2 regions of the Streptomyces sp. EDA2-14 genome follow, and region 2 is predicted to be linked to the other one. Evidence: riboswitches for the same ligand, from Rfam matches in the RefSeq annotation. Region 2 holds a riboswitch; the other holds the start of a gene.

Region 1 (8,450 bases), on a different contig from region 2:
ACGCAGAGTACGAAGAGGGCGCGGAGGGCGCGCCGAACCGCGAGGACGCGCGTAACGCGCAACCCGACGGCGAGCCCGAGCGGTTGCGCAAGAAGCTGCCCGCGGAACTGCCCGCCGAGGTGCCGACCGGGGACCGTACGGCGAAGGCGGAGCAGCAGGAGGAGCCGGAACCCGAAGCGGAGGTGCCCGAGCCCGAGTCGGCCGGCGCCGGAACGGGTACGGACGTCACGGAGCCCGAACTGACCGGGCGGCAGCGACTCGTGAAGGGTCTGTGGCCGCCGCGCGCGTCGCGTGCCCAACTCATCATGGCTGTGCTGCTCTTCGTACTGGGGCTCGGACTCGCCATCCAGGTGCGGTCCACCAGTGACAACAGCGCCCTGCGCGGGGCACGTCAGGAAGATCTCGTCCGCATTCTCGATGAACTGGACGATCGAACTCAGCGTCTTGAGGATGAGAAGCAAGGTCTCGAGGACCAGCGCACCGAGCTGGAGAGCAGTTCGGACCAGGCCAACGAGGCCCGCAAGCAGACCGCCGAGAAGCAGAAGCAGCTCGGCATTCTGGCGGGCACGACGGCCGCGCAGGGCCCCGGGATCACGATGACCGTCACCGACACGAAGGGGGCCGTGGAGGCGGACATGCTGCTCGACGCGGTCCAGGAGCTGCGCGCCGCCGGCGCGGAGGCGATCCAGGTGAACGACGTCCGCGTCGTGGCGAACACGTATCTGACGGACGGCAGTGGTGGGAAGGGGGTCAGTGTGGACGGGCACGAGATCAGTCGCCCCTACCGGTTCAAGGTCATCGGCAAGCCGCAGGACCTGGAGCCGGCCCTGAACATCCCCGGAGGTGTCGTGCAGACGCTGGAGAAGGAGCAGGCCACGGTGGATGTGAGCCGCTCGAGCAAGATCATTGTTAGTGCCTTGCGGTCCGCGCAACGGCCTGATTACGCTCGGTCGTCCTCCGAGTGAGCAGCCGGTGCATGGTGAATACCGTGCGAGGGCATGAGGTTGCGGGGGGTCGCCGCAGCAAGGGTGGTGTGCGTGGTGGAAACTGTTTGGCGGATACGGACGTTGTGAGGGTGTCCGTGTCAGTGATGTACGCGATGTACGCCGATGTGTGCAGTCAGGGTTCGTCCTGCCCCACGGGCGGGTCTGTTTCGGTCAAGGGGAATCGCCCGTGAAGTTGTTTGCGAAGTTGTTCGGCAAGAGTGCACGTGAGGACAACCGTCATCGTGCGCCGCGGCAAGGAGACGTGCCGGAGACCCAGGTGGGTGAGCGCCCCCTGTTCCGGGACCAGGTCGCCGGAGACAATTCGGGCGGACAGGGCGCGTCGTCTGTTGACCCTGCCGGTTCCGGCCGCATAGGTTTCGGAGAACCGTCAACCTCAAGTACGGGTGGAGGGTTGACCCCCGACCCGTACGCGTCCCACGCCCCCGCGGGGCAGCCGCGGCAGGAGGATCCGTCCATGTCGGCCCTGGTGTGTACGAGGTGCGGAAACCGGAACGCGGAGAACAGCCGGTTCTGCTCCAACTGCGGTGCGCCGCTGCGTGGCGGTGCGGCGCCGGAGGGGCCGTCCGAGACGACGTCCACGATCTCCATCTCCGGCCTCGAGTCCTACGACCCGGAGGCGACGGGCCAGACCCAGCTTCCGGCCCTCTCGCCCGAGGCGCAGGCGGCGGTCGACGCGCTGCCGCAGGGCTCGGCGCTCCTCGTGGTGCGCCGCGGTCCCAACTCGGGCAGCCGCTTCCTCCTGGACGGCGATCTGACCACCGCGGGGCGCCACCCGCAGAGCGACATCTTCCTGGACGACGTGACCGTGTCGCGCCGCCACGTGGAGTTCCGTCGCCTGCAGGACGGCTCGTTCACCGTCGCCGACGTCGGCAGCCTCAACGGCACGTATGTGAACCGTGAGCGCATCGACTCGGTGACGCTGAACAACGGGGACGAGGTGCAGATCGGCAAGTACCGGCTGGTGTTCTACGCGAGCCAGGGCGGTATCTGACCCATCCGCGACCCTTTCAGGAAGGTCCATGCTGCACACGACGAGTGGCGGTGCCCCCGGTGGCACCGCCACCACGGACAGTCGGCTGATGAGCATCGGCACCGTACTGAACGTGCTCCGAGAAGAGTTTCCCGAAGTCACCATCTCCAAGATCCGGTTTCTGGAATCGGAGGGCCTCGTCGAGCCTCGGCGGACGCCCTCGGGCTACCGGAAGTTCGGCCCGGACGACCTGGAGCGGCTGGCCCACGTGCTGCGCATGCAGCGCGACCACTACCTGCCGCTGAAGGTCATCAAGGAGCAGCTCGACGCCCTTGAGCCGGGTGAGGTGCTCTCTCTGCCCGCGCCCGGTCGCCCCGGCGACGAGGACGGCGCCGAGGTGCCGACGGCCGCCCGGGTCGGCCGGGACGAATTGCTGGCCGCCGTCGGTGTCGAGGAGCAGGAGCTCGACGAATGGGAGTCGTACGGGCTCCTCACCCCCCTGCCCGACGGTGGCTACGACGCCTCCGCCGTGTTGGTCGCCGAGCTGATCGGCGAACTGGCCCGGTTCGGGATCGGACCGCGGCACCTGCGGGTCATGCGGGCCGCCGCGGACCGGGAGGCGGGCCTGGTGGACCAGGTCGTCGCGCCGCTGAAGGTGCACCGCAACCCGCAGACGCGGGCCCACGCCGAGGCCCGCGCGAAGGAGCTGGCCGGCCTCACCGTGAAGCTGCATTCGGCACTTGTACAGACCGCGCTCGGGGTGCGTCTGCCCTGATCGCGGGCGTGGGTGAGCGCCGACGGCCCGGTCCTCGGCGGATGCCCGACTACCCAAACCGGCCGGGCACGTCCTAGGGTTGCTGTGTGAACGAGCTCGACGTCGTAGGTGTCCGGGTCGAAATGCCCTCCAACCAGCCGATCGTGCTCCTGCGTGAAGTGGGAGGCGACCGGTACCTCCCCATCTGGATCGGACCGGGGGAGGCGACCGCGATCGCCTTCGCCCAGCAGGGCATGGCGCCCGCGCGTCCGCTGACGCACGACCTTTTCAAGGACGTCCTTGAAGCGGTCGGCCAGGAGCTCACGGAAGTGCGCATCACGGACCTGCGCGAAGGCGTCTTCTACGCGGAACTGGTGTTCGCCAGTGGCGTCGAGGTCAGCGCCCGCCCGTCCGACGCCATAGCCCTGGCGCTGCGCACCGGCACGCCGATCTTCGGCAGTGACGGGGTGCTGGACGATGCGGGGATCGCGATCCCCGACGAGCAGGAGGACGAGGTGGAGAAGTTCCGCGAGTTCCTCGACCAGATCTCTCCCGAGGACTTCGGGACCAACAGTCAGTGACCGTGCGGCCGACGGCCGGGCTCCGGCCGTCGAGCGGCGGCACCCTCAAGACATTCGGCTAGCCTTTCCCCGCGGTGGGTCACGGGAAACCACTCTTAGGGTGATTATCACTCGGCGTGCCTAGTGTGGCGTTCGTTGACGCACCCCCTGTGACTGCCTACCGTCGACGAGGCAGGTCAAAGAGGAGGTCGGCGTGAGAAGCAGCGGCGACGGTACGGCGACGGGCGGTCCGTACCTGTTTCACGGCAGCGCGGCCGATCACACTCCGCAGCGCCCGCAGGCCGTGCCTGTGGTGGCGGGGGACAATCGCGCTGCCGCATCACAACAGCTGGGGTACCGGGGGCCGACGGCATGCGCGGCGGCCGGGATCACCTATCGACAGCTCGACTACTGGGCCAGGACCGGCCTGGTCGAACCCAGTGTGCGATCCGCGTACGGATCGGGCACGCAGCGGCTCTACAGCTTCCGGGACGTCGTCGTCCTCAAGGTCGTCAAGCGGTTCCTGGACACGGGCGTCTCGTTGCAGAACATCCGGACTGCGGTGCAGCACCTGCGCGAGAGCGGCTTCCGGGACCTGGAGCGGATGACGCTGATGAGCGACGGCGCGACGGTGTACGAGTGCACGTCGCCCGACGAGGTGCACGATCTGCTCCAGGGCGGCCAGGGGGTCTTCGGGATCGCCGTGGGCGTGGTCTGGCGCGACGTGGAGGCGGCGCTCTCGCAGCTGCACGGCGAGCGCGTGGACACCGGCGAGACGGTCGTGCCGCCGAACCCGACGGACGAGCTCGCGAGGCGGCGCAACCGGGCCGTGTGAGGGGCGTACGGCCGCGTTGTCAGTGGCGTAGGGCAGCATCGGAGATGTGAGAACCGCGCCCACGATCCTGCATCTCGACATGGATGCCTTCTACGCCTCTGCGGAGCAGGCGGCGAAGCCGAGCCTGCGCGGGAAAGCGGTCGTCGTGGGCGGGCTCGGTCCCCGTGGTGTCGTGGCCACGGCGTCGTACGAGGCGCGGAAGTTCGGGGTCCATTCGGCGATGCCGATGGGGCAGGCGCGCAGGCTCGCGCCTCATGCGGCGTATCTGGTGCCGCGCTTCCGGCTCTACCGGGCGATCAGCGAGCAGGTGATGGGGCTCCTGGGGGCTCTGTCGCCGCTTGTGGAGCCCCTGAGCCTCGATGAGGCGTTCGTCGATCTGGAGGCCGGTGAGGCGGCCAGGGACGCCGATACCGCCGAGGCGGTGGGACGGCGGCTGCGGGCCGACATCCGGCGCGTCACCGGGCTGACCGGCTCCGTGGGGCTCGCCGCGTCCAAGATGCTCGCCAAGATCGCCTCGGAGGAGGCCAAGCCGGACGGCCTCGTGCTCATACGCCCCGGCACCGAGCGCGAGCTGCTCGGGCCGCAGTCCGTGCGGATCCTGCCCGGTGTCGGGCCCGCGACCGGGGACCATCTGCGGCGGGCCGGGATCCTCACGGTGGAGGAGATCGCGGAGGCCGGAGAGGACGAGCTGGTGCGCCTCCTCGGCAAGGCGCACGGCAGCCACCTGTACGAGATGGCGCTGGCGCGCGACGAGCGGCCCGTCGTCGCCGAGCGGGATTCCAAGTCGGTGTCGGTCGAGGACACGTACGACGTGGACATCCACGACCGGGTGCGGGTCCGCATGGAGGTGCGCAGGCTCGCCGACCGGTGCGTGGAGCGGCTGAGAGCCGCCGAGCGCTCGGGGCGGACCGTGGTGCTCAAGGTGCGGCGCTACGACTTCTCGACGCTCACCCGCTCCGAGACGCTGCGGGGGCCGACGGACGATCCGGGTGTGGTGCGGGAGGCCGCGGCGCGGCTGCTGGAGAGCGTGGACACGACTGGCGGGGTGCGGCTGCTGGGCGTCGGCGTCAGCGGGCTCGCCGACTTCACGCAGGAGGACCTGTTCGCGCAGTTCGCCGCCGCGGAGGAGGAGGCTGCCGCCGCCGGGGAGCCGGAGGGGGACGCGGCCCCGGCCGAGCCCGTGGAGGCCGCGGAGCCCGCGGACGGGCCCGAGGAGCGGCGCTGGCTCGCCGGGCACGATGTGCGGCATGCCGAGTTCGGGCCCGGCTGGGTCCAGGGGAGCGGGCTCGGGCGGGTGACCGTGCGCTTCGAGACGCCGTACGCGAAGGTGCCCGGGCGGGTGCGGACGTTCCGGGTCGAGGATCCGGAGCTGGCGCCGGCCGAGCCGTTGCCCCTGGTGGAGGGGGTCGAGGAGGCCGCGGATCAGGTCGGGTCGTCCTCCACGCCCGCCACCTTGCCGAAGGTGACGTCGGGGGACTGAGGAGCCGTGAGGTCCAGACCGTAGTGGTGGTAGAGCTGGAGCTCCTGCTCGGGGGAGAGGTGGCGGCCCACGCCGAAGTCGGGGGCGTCCTTGATCAGGGAGCGCTCGAAGGGGACGTGCAGCGTGCCGTCCACGAGTTCGCTGGGCTCCAGGGGGACGAACGCGTCGCGGCTGAACAGGCCGGTGCGTATCGCCGCCCACTCCGGCACGCCCGTGGCGTCGTCCAGGTACACCTCGTCGATGGTGCCGACCTTGGCCCCGTTGCGGTCGAAGGCCTTGCGGCCGATCAGATTGCGCGGATCGACATCGGTCTGCACGGGCCCTCCAACTGATCGCGACGATCGCAACTGCTCTGTAAGCACTACGAAAGAGCACATTGCGGAAGGCGGCCACTCGAGGGCTTGGGTCAAGTAGCCGCTGGTAGGCTGGCAGATGGCTGTTGACCCCGTGCGGGAGAGTCCACCGGCAGTTGTCGGGGGCGCCGAAGGAGCAAATCCTCCCCGGAATCTCTCAGGCCCCTGTACCGCACGGACGAGGTCACTCTGGAAAGCAGGGCGGGGTGCACGGTTTCCGCTCTCACCGACGGTGCAAGCCGGTGTGTTCCGTGTTCTCGCGGGGTGGGCCGGTGAAGCTCTCAGGTTGAGATGACAGAGGGGGAGGCCGTCCGGGTACCCGCGCCGTGGTGCCCCTCGTAGGTCGCAATGACCAGGAGGCCTCCGCAATGACCGCCAACCGTATTCCGCTCTCCCAGTTGGAGCGAGGAATCCCCTTCGAGCAGCGCCACATCGGTCCCGACGACGCCGCTCAGGCCAAGATGCTCGCGCAGGTCGGCTACGGCTCGCTGGACGAGCTGACCGCGGCCGCGGTGCCCGATGTGATCAAGAGCGCCGAGGCGCTCGACCTTCCTGAGGCCCGCAGCGAGGCCGAGGTGCTCGCCGAGCTGAAGTCGCTCGCCGAGCGCAACCAGGTGCTCGGCTCGATGATCGGCCTCGGCTACTACGGCACGTTCACGCCGCCCGTCATCCTGCGCAACGTGATGGAGAACCCGTCCTGGTACACGGCGTACACGCCCTACCAGCCGGAGATCTCGCAGGGTCGCCTCGAGGCGCTGCTCAATTTCCAGACCATGGTCGCCGAGCTGACCGGACTGCCCACCTCGGGCTCCTCGCTGCTCGACGAGGGCACGGCCGCCGCGGAGGCGATGGCCCTCTCGCGCCGCGTCGGAAAGGTCAAGAACGGCGTGTACGTCGTCGACGCCGACGCCCTGCCGCAGACCATCGCCGTCATCGAGACGCGCGCCGAGCCGACCGGCGTCGAGATCGTCGTCACCGACCTGAGCGAGGGCATCCCCGCCGAGGTCGCCGAGCGCGGTGTCGTGGGCGTGCTCGTGCAGTACCCCGGCGCCTCGGGCGCCGTGCGGGACATCAAGCCCGTGATCGACCAGGCGCACGAGCTGGGCGCCGTCGTGACCGTCGCCGCTGATCTTCTTGCTCTTACGCTGCTGACCTCGCCCGGCGAGCTGGGCGCGGACATCGCCGTCGGTACGACCCAGCGCTTCGGTGTCCCGATGGGCTTCGGCGGTCCGCACGCCGGATACATGGCCGTACGCGAGAAGTTCGCGCGCTCCCTGCCGGGCCGCCTGGTCGGTGTGTCCGTCGACGCCGACGGCAACAAGGCGTACCGCCTCGCCCTCCAGACGCGTGAGCAGCACATCCGCCGCGAGAAGGCGACCAGCAACATCTGCACCGCGCAGGTGCTGCTCGCCGTCATGGCCGGCATGTACGCCGTGTACCACGGGCCCGAGGGCCTCAAGTCCATCGCGCGGCGCACCCACCGCTACGCCACCGTGCTCGCTGCCGGGCTGACGGCGGGCGGCGTCGAGGTCGTGCACGGCGCGTACTTCGACACCCTCACCGTGCGGGTGCCGGGCAAGGCCGCCGAGGCCGTCTCCGCCGCGCGCGAGGGCGGCGTCAACCTGCACCTCGTCGACGCCGACCACGTCTCCATCGCCTGCGACGAGACCACCACGCGGGACCAGCTGGGCGCCGTGTGGACCGCGTTCGGCGTCGAGGCCGACATCGAGGCGCTGGACGCCGAGGTCGCGGACACGCTGCCGGGCGGGCTGCTGCGCGAGGACGACTACCTCGCGCACCCCGTCTTCCACCAGTACCGCTCCGAGACCGCGATGCTGCGCTACCTGCGCAGGCTCGCCGACCGCGACTACGCGCTCGACCGCGGCATGATCCCGCTGGGCTCCTGCACGATGAAGCTCAACGCGACGACGGAGATGGAGCCGGTCACCTGGCCCGAGTTCGGCCAGCTGCACCCCTTCGTCCCGGCCGAGCAGGCGCAGGGCTACCTGACGCTCATCCGTGAGCTGGAGGAGCGGCTCGCCGAGGTCACCGGCTACGACAAGGTGTCGCTCCAGCCGAACGCCGGTTCGCAGGGCGAGCTCGCCGGTCTGCTCGCGGTCCGCGGTTACCACCGGGCCAACGGGGACGAGCAGCGCACCGTCTGCCTCATCCCGTCCTCCGCGCACGGCACGAACGCCGCGAGCGCTGTGATGGCCGGCATGAAGGTCGTCGTCGTGAAGACGGCCGACGACGGCGAGGTCGACGTCGAGGACCTCCGCGCCAAGATCGAGCAGTACGCCGAGCAGCTCGCCGTCCTGATGATCACGTACCCGTCGACGCACGGCGTCTTCGAGGAGCACGTCGCCGACATCTGCGCCGCCGTGCACGACGCCGGCGGCCAGGTCTACGTCGACGGCGCCAACCTCAACGCGCTGGTGGGTCTCGCCAAGCCGGGCCGCTTCGGCGGCGACGTCTCGCACCTGAACCTGCA
Region 2 (8,450 bases):
CACCGGCGCCGAGGAAGCTGAGCGCCGCCTCCGTGAGGATGTTGGTGGGGATCATCAGCGTGGTGTACACGGTGATGGGCGCCACCAGGTTCGGCAGCAGCTCGCGGAAGAGGATGTGCCGGGCTCCGCCGCCGAGGCTGCGCGCCGCCTCCACATACTCCCGCTCGCGCAGCGAGAGCGTCTGACCGCGCACGATCCGGCCGACGTACGGCCAGCCGAAGAAGCCGATCACCATGATCAGGATCATGATGCGCACGCCGCTGCCGGTCAGGCCGAGCAGGTCGTTGGGGAGGACGGAGACCAGGGAGATGATGAACAGGAGCTGCGGGAAGGAGAGCAGCACGTCCATCACGCGGCTGATCACGGCGTCCACCCAGCCGCCGAAGTAGCCGGCGATGATGCCGAAGAAGGTGCCGAGCACGACGGCGACGACCGCGGCGAGGAAGGCGACCAGCATCGAGACGCGGGTGCCGTAGACGATCCGGCTGAAGATGTCGCGGCCCTTGTTGGGCTCCACGCCGAAGAGGTGGTCGGCGCTGACGCCGCCCAGGGCGCCCTTGGGCAGGTTGGTCAGCTCGTCCAGCTTGTCCTGGTGGAACTCGTTCGGCGGGTGGCCGAGCAGGCTGACGATGAGCGGCGCGAAGACCGCGACCAGGACCAGGAGTACGACAACGATGCCACCGCCGAGGGCAACCTTGTCGCGCTTCAGCCGGTTCCAGGCGATCTGCTTGAGCGACCGCCCCTCGACCTTGCGGCCTCCGTCGACCTTGGCAGGCTCGACCGGTGCGCTCGGTTCCGCTTCCGCGCTCGTGTCGTGCAATGGTGCCGTCATCGTGGCAGGGACCCCTCTCAACCGGCGGTGACCGGCCCGCACTTGCCGCTGTGGCGGCGTGATTCAGTCCGTCGTACAGAGAGGCGATGCCCCCTTGGAGCGGGAGTCTTCAACCTGTGCGCGATCTGTTGCCAGACTTGGCGGCGAAAGGATGCCTAAACGTGATGCTTGCAGGGGTGTTCCGTTATCCGGACTGCCGTGAACGGGGGTCGGACGGTGGGCAGTTGGGGTGCAAGTGGGCGAACCCCACTCTTGACCGGGCAAGTTGGGGCGGAACCGGTCATGTTGCGGTCGGCGCCCGAAGGATTGTCCTCAAACGCCGGACGGGCTGGATACTTCCAGCCCGCCGGCGTTTGAGGACAATCTCTTTCAGTACGTCGCGCCGTACGGCGGCGGGTAGCCGTACCCCCCACCGGCGGGGGCCGGAGGCGCCGCGTGGGCCTCGCGGTCGTAGAACGGACGTGCTTGGCGCATCCACATGGCCACCGGGTCGTACTCGTCCGACATCGCGACCGTGGAGACCGGGAGGCCCTCGGGGACCGCGGGGATGGACTGCTGCATCATCGCGCGGACCGCGTCCACGGACGCCGGTGACGTGTCGTAGACGTCCAGGCCGATGGCCAGGTAGGGCGCGCCGAGCGTGGGCTGGACCCAGGCGCGGCGCAGGGAGCGGATCGCCGTCGTGCGGTGCGCGTTCTGCGTGAGGACCGCGTAGAACTGGGGGATCTCGATCGCCGGTTCCGACAGGCGCAGCGGGCCCGCCGGCTGGCGGTCCAGGCCGCCCGCGATACGGCGCAGATCCAGCCACGGGATGCCGACACCGCCGCCCGGCGCGTGCGGGTTCAGCCAGAGTCCGTAGTGGTCCGGGTAGAGCGTGCGCGCCGCGTCGACGCCGCTCACCACCTCGTACGCCCGCGACCAGCCGGAGGCGGAGAGCTCCTGGGCGGAGGTGACGCAGGGGGCGTACGAGAAACCGTCCACCTCCATGTTCCCGTACTGGGCGTCCGGGGAGCCGGCCTGGCCGTGCCAGAGCAGCATCCAGACCTGGCCGGCCGAGGGGTCGGCGAGGGCCTTGAGGAGCGCCTCGTACGCGTCGTAGCGTCCCGGCGTCACCTGGCGCAGCATGTGCTCGACCTGTCCGGCCGCGGCCGTGCCCGACGCACTCACCCGTAACCGCCCCTTCGGCTCTTCATATACGTCCGTGTTCCACACGTGGCCGGAAAGCGAAGCGCCGACCGGTCACGTCATGAAACCAGCTTAAGCGGCGATACTGACACCGACTTGACGGACGCCGTCACCCTTCTCGTACGTAGAACGGCCGTACGTGTGTACGCAGCCAGTCAGCGACGGGGTCCTGCGTCACGTCCAGGAACACGAGGTTGACGGCCCAGGGCACCGGCACACGGCCCAGTGCCCGCCCCAGCGCGTCCAGCGGAATGTCCCGCGCGGAGCCCGCCGCTCCGCCGCCCTGCGTCAGTTCCACGCCTATGAACAGGGACGGCTCCGTGTTCTCGACGGTCGCCAGGCAGCGGCGCGCGCTCGTCACCGTGCCGAGCGCGTCGAACTCCTCGCGCACCGCGGCCAGGAAGTCCACCGGGTCGACCTGCCAGTCCGGCTCGGACAGCACCACGCGGCCACCCGTCGTCGGCCCGTCCAGCGGCGTACGGCCGCTGCGCGCCAGCTCCGCCACCGCGGGCGGGGGCAGCGGGACACCGACCGTGCCGTCCGGGTTCACGGCGATGCCCACCTGCGGCGGCAGCCCGCGCGCGAACTCCACCGCCGGGGCCACGGTGCAGTCCATCCGGCCACCGGTGACCGCCATGAACTGCTGCTCGGAGCTGAACACCGGGACGTAGGCCTGCCCCTCGATCTCCAGGCTCGGCAGATCGAGGTCCCGACTCGCGTTCGAACCGCCCTTGGGCAGCGGGATCCATACGTGGCTGCGGCCGAGCGCCTCGACGATCCGGCCGCCCGCCGCGCTCCCCGCCTCCTGGCCGAGGGCCGCGGCGAGGACCTCCTCCAACTCGTTGGCGGGCCAGCCCTGCGTCGGGTGGGCGTACGCGCCCTCCTGCCCCTGGGCGTGACCGTGACCCGGCTCCGGGGTGCCTGGGAACTCCATGACTGCCATCAACCTCTGCTGTTCTGCCCGCTCCTGTGCGCGCGCCCGACCTTAGCGCGTTCACATAATCGGACACGCTGCGGTGCCGGTCACTCGCTGAACGTGATGCCGCCCAGCGCCTCCGTCGCCTCCCGGTCGAGGAGCACCGCCGACTCCATGCCGGCCGGCAACTCCCCCCGCTCCGTCGAGCTGACGAGTGCGCCCACCGCTCTGCGGTGCCGGGCGAACGCGTACCGGGACACTCCGCGACCGCGGTCCCGCTGCCCCGCGAGGGCCACGTCCTCCGGTACGTCGAGCAGCATCAGGTGGACGGCGACCCCGCGCCGCCGCGCCGTGCGGATCACCCAGCGGCGCACCCACGCCTGCGTACCGCAGTCGTGCACCACGACGCTCGTGCCGGAGCGCATCGCGCGCCGCAGGCCCACGTAGTGCGCGATGCGGACCAGCGGCCGGTACAGCGCGTACGGCAGGAAGGCCGGCATGCGGGCCGCCCAGCGCTCGCGGGTGTCCTGCGAATCGATCCGGATCTCCTTGACCGCCCGCCGCATCAGCGTCGACTTGCCGCTGCCCGGCAGGCCGGAGAGCACGACGAGATCGCCCGCCGCGAAGGCGAGCCGCCCCGGTGTGCGACCGCGACGGCCGCGCAGGTCCCGCACCGACCGCTGGCCGGGGATCCGCACCCCCGCCGCCACCGATGCCGAAGCCGAAACCGCGTAAGCCCCCGCCACTGCCTTGTGCACCGTGATCGTCCTCCCCGTTCCGGTCACGTCACCCCTGCCCCTCAAGTGTAAAGAGAAGGTAATGCCACTCAAGGGGTTTCCCCGTCGGACGGGCATGCAATGATGTGCCCGCAACTGCATACCGGCCGCTTGAATCCGCGCGGGAGAGTTCCGGGTACGACGAGTCCCCGGACGCCGAAGGAGCAAGTTCCTCCCTTGAATCTCTCAGGCCCCGTACCGCGCGGGCGAGGCAGATCTGAAAAGTGGGGCGCCTTTGTGACACGGCGCCCCCACCCAAGGTGCAAGCCCCTCGGGGCGAACCTCTCAGGTTCCGATGACAGATGGGGAGGACGTCTCGTACACGATCGAGACTCCGCCATCGCCGTCATGCCACCGGGAGCACACCAGCCATGACCCGCACCACCGCACTGGACGCCCTGCACCGTTCGCTGGGCGCGACCATGACCGACTTCGCCGGCTGGGACATGCCCCTGCGCTACGGCAGCGAGCGCGACGAGCACACCGCCGTACGCACCGCCGCCGGCCTCTTCGACCTCTCCCACATGGGCGAGATCACGGTGACCGGACCGCAGGCCGTCGACCTCCTCAACCACGCTCTGGTGGGCAACATCGGTTCCGTCGGTCCCGGCCGCGCCCGCTACACCATGATCTGCCGCGAGGACGGCGGGATCCTCGACGACCTGATCGTGTACCGGCTCGGCGAGACCGAGTACATGGTCGTGGCCAACGCGGGCAACGCCCAGATCGTGCTCGACGCCCTCACCGAGCGCGCCGCCGGATTCGACGCCGAGGTCCGCGACGACCGCGACGCGTACGCGCTGCTCGCCGTGCAGGGCCCGACCTCCGCGGCGATTCTGAAGTCCGTCACCGACGCGGACCTCGAAGGACTGAAGTACTACGCCGGACTGCCCGGCACCGTCGCCGGCGTGCAGGCGCTCATCGCGCGCACCGGCTACACCGGCGAGGACGGCTTCGAGCTGTTCGTCTCCCCCGCCGACGCCGAGAAGCTGTGGCAGGCGCTGACCGAGGCGGGCGCCGCGCACGGCCTCGTCCCCTGCGGCCTGTCCTGCCGGGACACGCTGCGCCTGGAGGCGGGCATGCCGCTGTACGGGCACGAGCTGACGACCGACCTGACGCCGTTCGACGCCGGTCTCGGCCGCGTCGTGAAGTTCGAGAAGACCTCCCACGGGGACGACTTCGTGGGCCACGACGCCCTGAAGGCCGCCGCCGCGAAGGCCGAGACCGCCCCGCCCCGCAAGCTCGTCGGCCTGATCGCCGAGGGCCGCCGGGTGCCGCGCGCCGGGATGGCGGTCGTCGTCGACGGCACGGTGATCGGCGAGGTCACCTCCGGCGCCCCGTCCCCGACGCTGGGCAAGCCGATCGCCATGGCGTACGTGGACGCCACGCACGCGGAGCCGGGCACGGCGGGCGTCGGGGTCGACATCCGCGGCAAGCACGAGCCGTACGAGGTCGTGGCCCTGCCGTTCTACAAGCGCCAGAAGTAATCCACCGCACAGCCCTCAGCAGCCCCGCCGTCACCGGCACCTTCCCGCGTACAGGAGAATTCGCATCATGAGCAACCCCCAGCACCTGCGCTACAGCAAGGAGCACGAGTGGCTGTCGGCCGTCGAGGACGGCGTGGCGACGGTCGGCATCACCGAGCACGCGGCCAACGCGCTCGGTGACATCGTGTTCGTCCAGCTTCCCGACGTCGGGGACACCGCCACCGCCGGCGAGACCTGCGGCGAGCTGGAGTCCACCAAGTCGGTCTCCGACCTGTACTCCCCCGTCTCCGGCGAGGTCACCGAGATCAACCAGGACGTCGTCGACGACCCGGCGCTGGTCAACTCGGCCCCGTTCGAGGGCGGCTGGCTGTTCAAGGTCCGCCTTGCCGAGGAGCCGAAGGACCTGCTCACCGCCGACGAGTACACCGAGTTCTCCGGGAGCTGACCCGCACCATGACCGAGAAGTCCGTTCTGAACGAGTCCCTGCACGAGCTCGACCCCGAGGTCGCCGTAGCGGTCGACGCCGAGCTGAAGCGCCAGCAGTCCACCCTCGAAATGATCGCGTCGGAGAACTTCGCTCCGGCCGCCGTCATGGAGGCCCAGGGCTCGGTGCTCACCAACAAGTACGCGGAGGGCTACCCCGGCCGCCGCTACTACGGCGGCTGCGAGCACGTCGACGTCACCGAGCAGATCGCCATCGACCGCGTGAAGGCCCTCTTCGGCGCCGAGTACGCGAACGTGCAGCCGCACTCGGGCGCCTCCGCCAACCAGGCCGCGCTCTTCGCCATCGCCAAGCCGGGCGACACCATCCTCGGCCTGGACCTGGCGCACGGCGGCCACCTCACGCACGGCATGCGCCTGAACTTCTCCGGCAAGCAGTTCAACGTGGTCCCGTACCACGTGGACGACGCCGGCCTGGTCGACATGGCCGAGGTCGAGCGCCTCGCCAAGGAGCACCGCCCCAAGGTGATCATCGCGGGCTGGTCCGCCTACCCGCGCCAGCTGGACTTCGCCGAGTTCCGTCGCATCGCCGACGAGGTCGAGGCGTACCTGTGGGTCGACATGGCGCACTTCGCGGGCCTCGTGGCCGCGGGCCTGCACCCCAACCCGGTCCCGTACGCCGACGTCGTCACCTCCACGACGCACAAGACGCTCGGCGGCCCGCGCGGCGGCATCATCCTCGCCCGCAACAAGGACTTCGCGAAGAAGCTGAACTCGGCCGTCTTCCCCGGCTTCCAGGGCGGACCGCTCGAGCACGTGATCGCGGCCAAGGCCGTCTCCTTCAAGGTCGCCGCCTCGGACGACTTCAAGGAGCGCCAGCAGCGCACGATCGAGGGCGCCCAGATCCTCGCCGAGCGCCTGACCACCCCGGAGTCGCGTGCGGCGGGCGTCAACGTCCTGTCCGGCGGCACCGACGTGCACCTGGTCCTCGTCGACCTGCGCGAGTCCGAGCTCGACGGCCAGCAGGCCGAGGACCGCCTCCACGAGGTCGGCATCACGGTCAACCGCAACGCGGTCCCGAACGACCCGCGCCCGCCGATGGTCACCTCCGGCCTGCGCATCGGCACCCCCGCCCTCGCCACCCGCGGCTTCCAGGCCGAGGACTTCCGCGAGGTCGCCGACGTCATCGCGCTGGCACTGCAGCCGTCGTACGACGCCGAGGCACTGAAGGCCCGGGTCACCGCTCTGGCCGACAAGCACCCGCTGTACCCCGGCCTGTAGTCATTCGGGCCGGATTACGTACCCTTTCGTACGTACGTCCTGTCGGGGCACCGCGCACACTGGAATCAGCACGCAACAGTGAGCACGGTGCCCCGGCTGCTTCCACCGCACTCCCGCTCGTCCGGCAGACAACGGCGTCTACCACCATCTTTGGAGTCCCACCGTGGCCATCTCGGTCTTCGACCTGTTCTCGATCGGCATCGGCCCGTCCAGCTCGCACACGGTCGGCCCGATGCGCGCGGCCCGCATGTTCGCGCGCCGCCTCAAGAACGAGGGCCTGCTGGCCCACACCACCTCGGTCCACGCCGAGCTGTACGGCTCCCTCGGCGCCACCGGACACGGACACGGCACGCCGAAGGCGGTGCTGCTCGGCCTCGAAGGCGACTCACCGCGCACCGTCGACGTGGAGAGCGCGGACCAGCGCGTCGAGGCGATCAGGGAAAAGGGCAGCCTCAACCTGCTCGGCGCCCACGAGATCCCGTTCTCCTACGACGACGATCTCGTCCTGCACCGCCGCAAGACCCTCCCGTACCACGCGAACGGCATGACGCTGTGGGCGTACGACGCCGACGGCAAGGAACTGCTCACCAAGACGTACTACTCGGTCGGCGGCGGCTTCGTCGTCGACGAGGCGGCGGTCGACGGCGAGAACCCGATCGTCCCCGACGACACCGTCCTCAAGTACCCCTTCCGCACCGGCGACGAGCTGCTCCGCCTCACACAGGAGACCGGCCTCTCCATCCCGGCCCTGATGCTGGAGAACGAGAAGGCCTGGCGCACCGAGGACGAGATCCGCGAGGGCCTCCTCGACATCTGGCGCGTCATGCAGTCCTGCGTCTCCCGCGGCATGTCCCACGAGGGCATCCTGCCCGGCGGCCTCAAGGTCCGGCGCCGCGCGGCGGGCTCGGCCCGCAAGCTGCGCGCCGAGGGCGACCCCGTGGCCCACGCCATGGAGTGGATCACCCTCTACGCGATGGCCGTGAACGAGGAGAACGCGGCCGGCGGCCGCGTGGTCACCGCTCCGACGAACGGCGCGGCCGGCATCATCCCCGCGGTCCTGCACTACTACGTGAACTTCGTGCCCGGCGCCGACGAGGACGGCGTCATCCGCCTCCTCCTCACGGCAGGCGCCATCGGCATGCTCTTCAAGGAGAACGCCTCCATCTCCGGCGCCGAGGTCGGCTGCCAGGGCGAGGTCGGCTCCGCCTGCTCGATGGCGGCGGGCGCCCTCGCCGAGGCGCTCGGCGGCTCCCCCGAGCAGGTCGAGAACGCAGCCGAGATCGGCATGGAGCACAACCTCGGCCTGACCTGCGACCCCGTCGGCGGCCTCGTCCAGATCCCCTGCATCGAGCGCAACGGCATGGCGGCGGTCAAGGCCGTCACGGCCGCCAAGATGGCCCTGCGCGGCGACGGCTCGCACAAGGTGTCCCTCGACAAGGTCATCAAGACGATGCGGGACACCGGCGCGGACATGAGCGTGAAGTACAAGGAGACCGCGCGGGGCGGTCTCGCCGTCAACATCATCGAGTGCT

What was found. Region 2 has a riboswitch for glycine ahead of gcvT (glycine cleavage system aminomethyltransferase GcvT). Riboswitches for the same ligand answer to the same signal wherever they lie in the genome.
Region 1: another riboswitch for glycine. It lies ahead of gcvP (aminomethyl-transferring glycine dehydrogenase); the one in region 2 lies ahead of gcvT (glycine cleavage system aminomethyltransferase GcvT).

What each region holds. Positions count from the first base shown of each region.
Region 1 covers NZ_JBUEGE010000004.1:4,704-13,153, forward strand. Annotated here, with positions in the region: gene ACY34M_RS12920 (DUF881 domain-containing protein) at 1-965, shown strand, start outside; gene ACY34M_RS12925 (FHA domain-containing protein) at 1,048-1,998, shown strand; gene ftsR (transcriptional regulator FtsR) at 2,027-2,752, shown strand; gene ACY34M_RS12935 (bifunctional nuclease family protein) at 2,839-3,312, shown strand; gene ACY34M_RS12940 (MerR family transcriptional regulator) at 3,506-4,126, shown strand; gene ACY34M_RS12945 (DNA polymerase IV) at 4,173-5,606, shown strand; gene ACY34M_RS12950 (PRC-barrel domain-containing protein) at 5,549-5,923, opposite strand; glycine riboswitch at 6,047-6,142, shown strand; gene gcvP (aminomethyl-transferring glycine dehydrogenase) at 6,328-8,450, shown strand, end outside.
Region 2 covers NZ_JBUEGE010000022.1:88,288-96,737, forward strand. Annotated here, with positions in the region: gene ACY34M_RS35605 (ABC transporter permease) at 1-832, opposite strand, end outside; gene ACY34M_RS35610 (enhanced serine sensitivity protein SseB C-terminal domain-containing protein) at 1,202-1,999, opposite strand; gene ACY34M_RS35615 (enhanced serine sensitivity protein SseB) at 2,127-2,951, opposite strand; gene ACY34M_RS35620 (AAA family ATPase) at 3,041-3,736, opposite strand; glycine riboswitch at 3,822-3,920, shown strand; glycine riboswitch at 3,921-4,021, shown strand; gene gcvT (glycine cleavage system aminomethyltransferase GcvT) at 4,081-5,196, shown strand; gene gcvH (glycine cleavage system protein GcvH) at 5,264-5,641, shown strand; gene glyA (serine hydroxymethyltransferase) at 5,650-6,918, shown strand; gene ACY34M_RS35640 (L-serine ammonia-lyase) at 7,082-8,450, shown strand, end outside.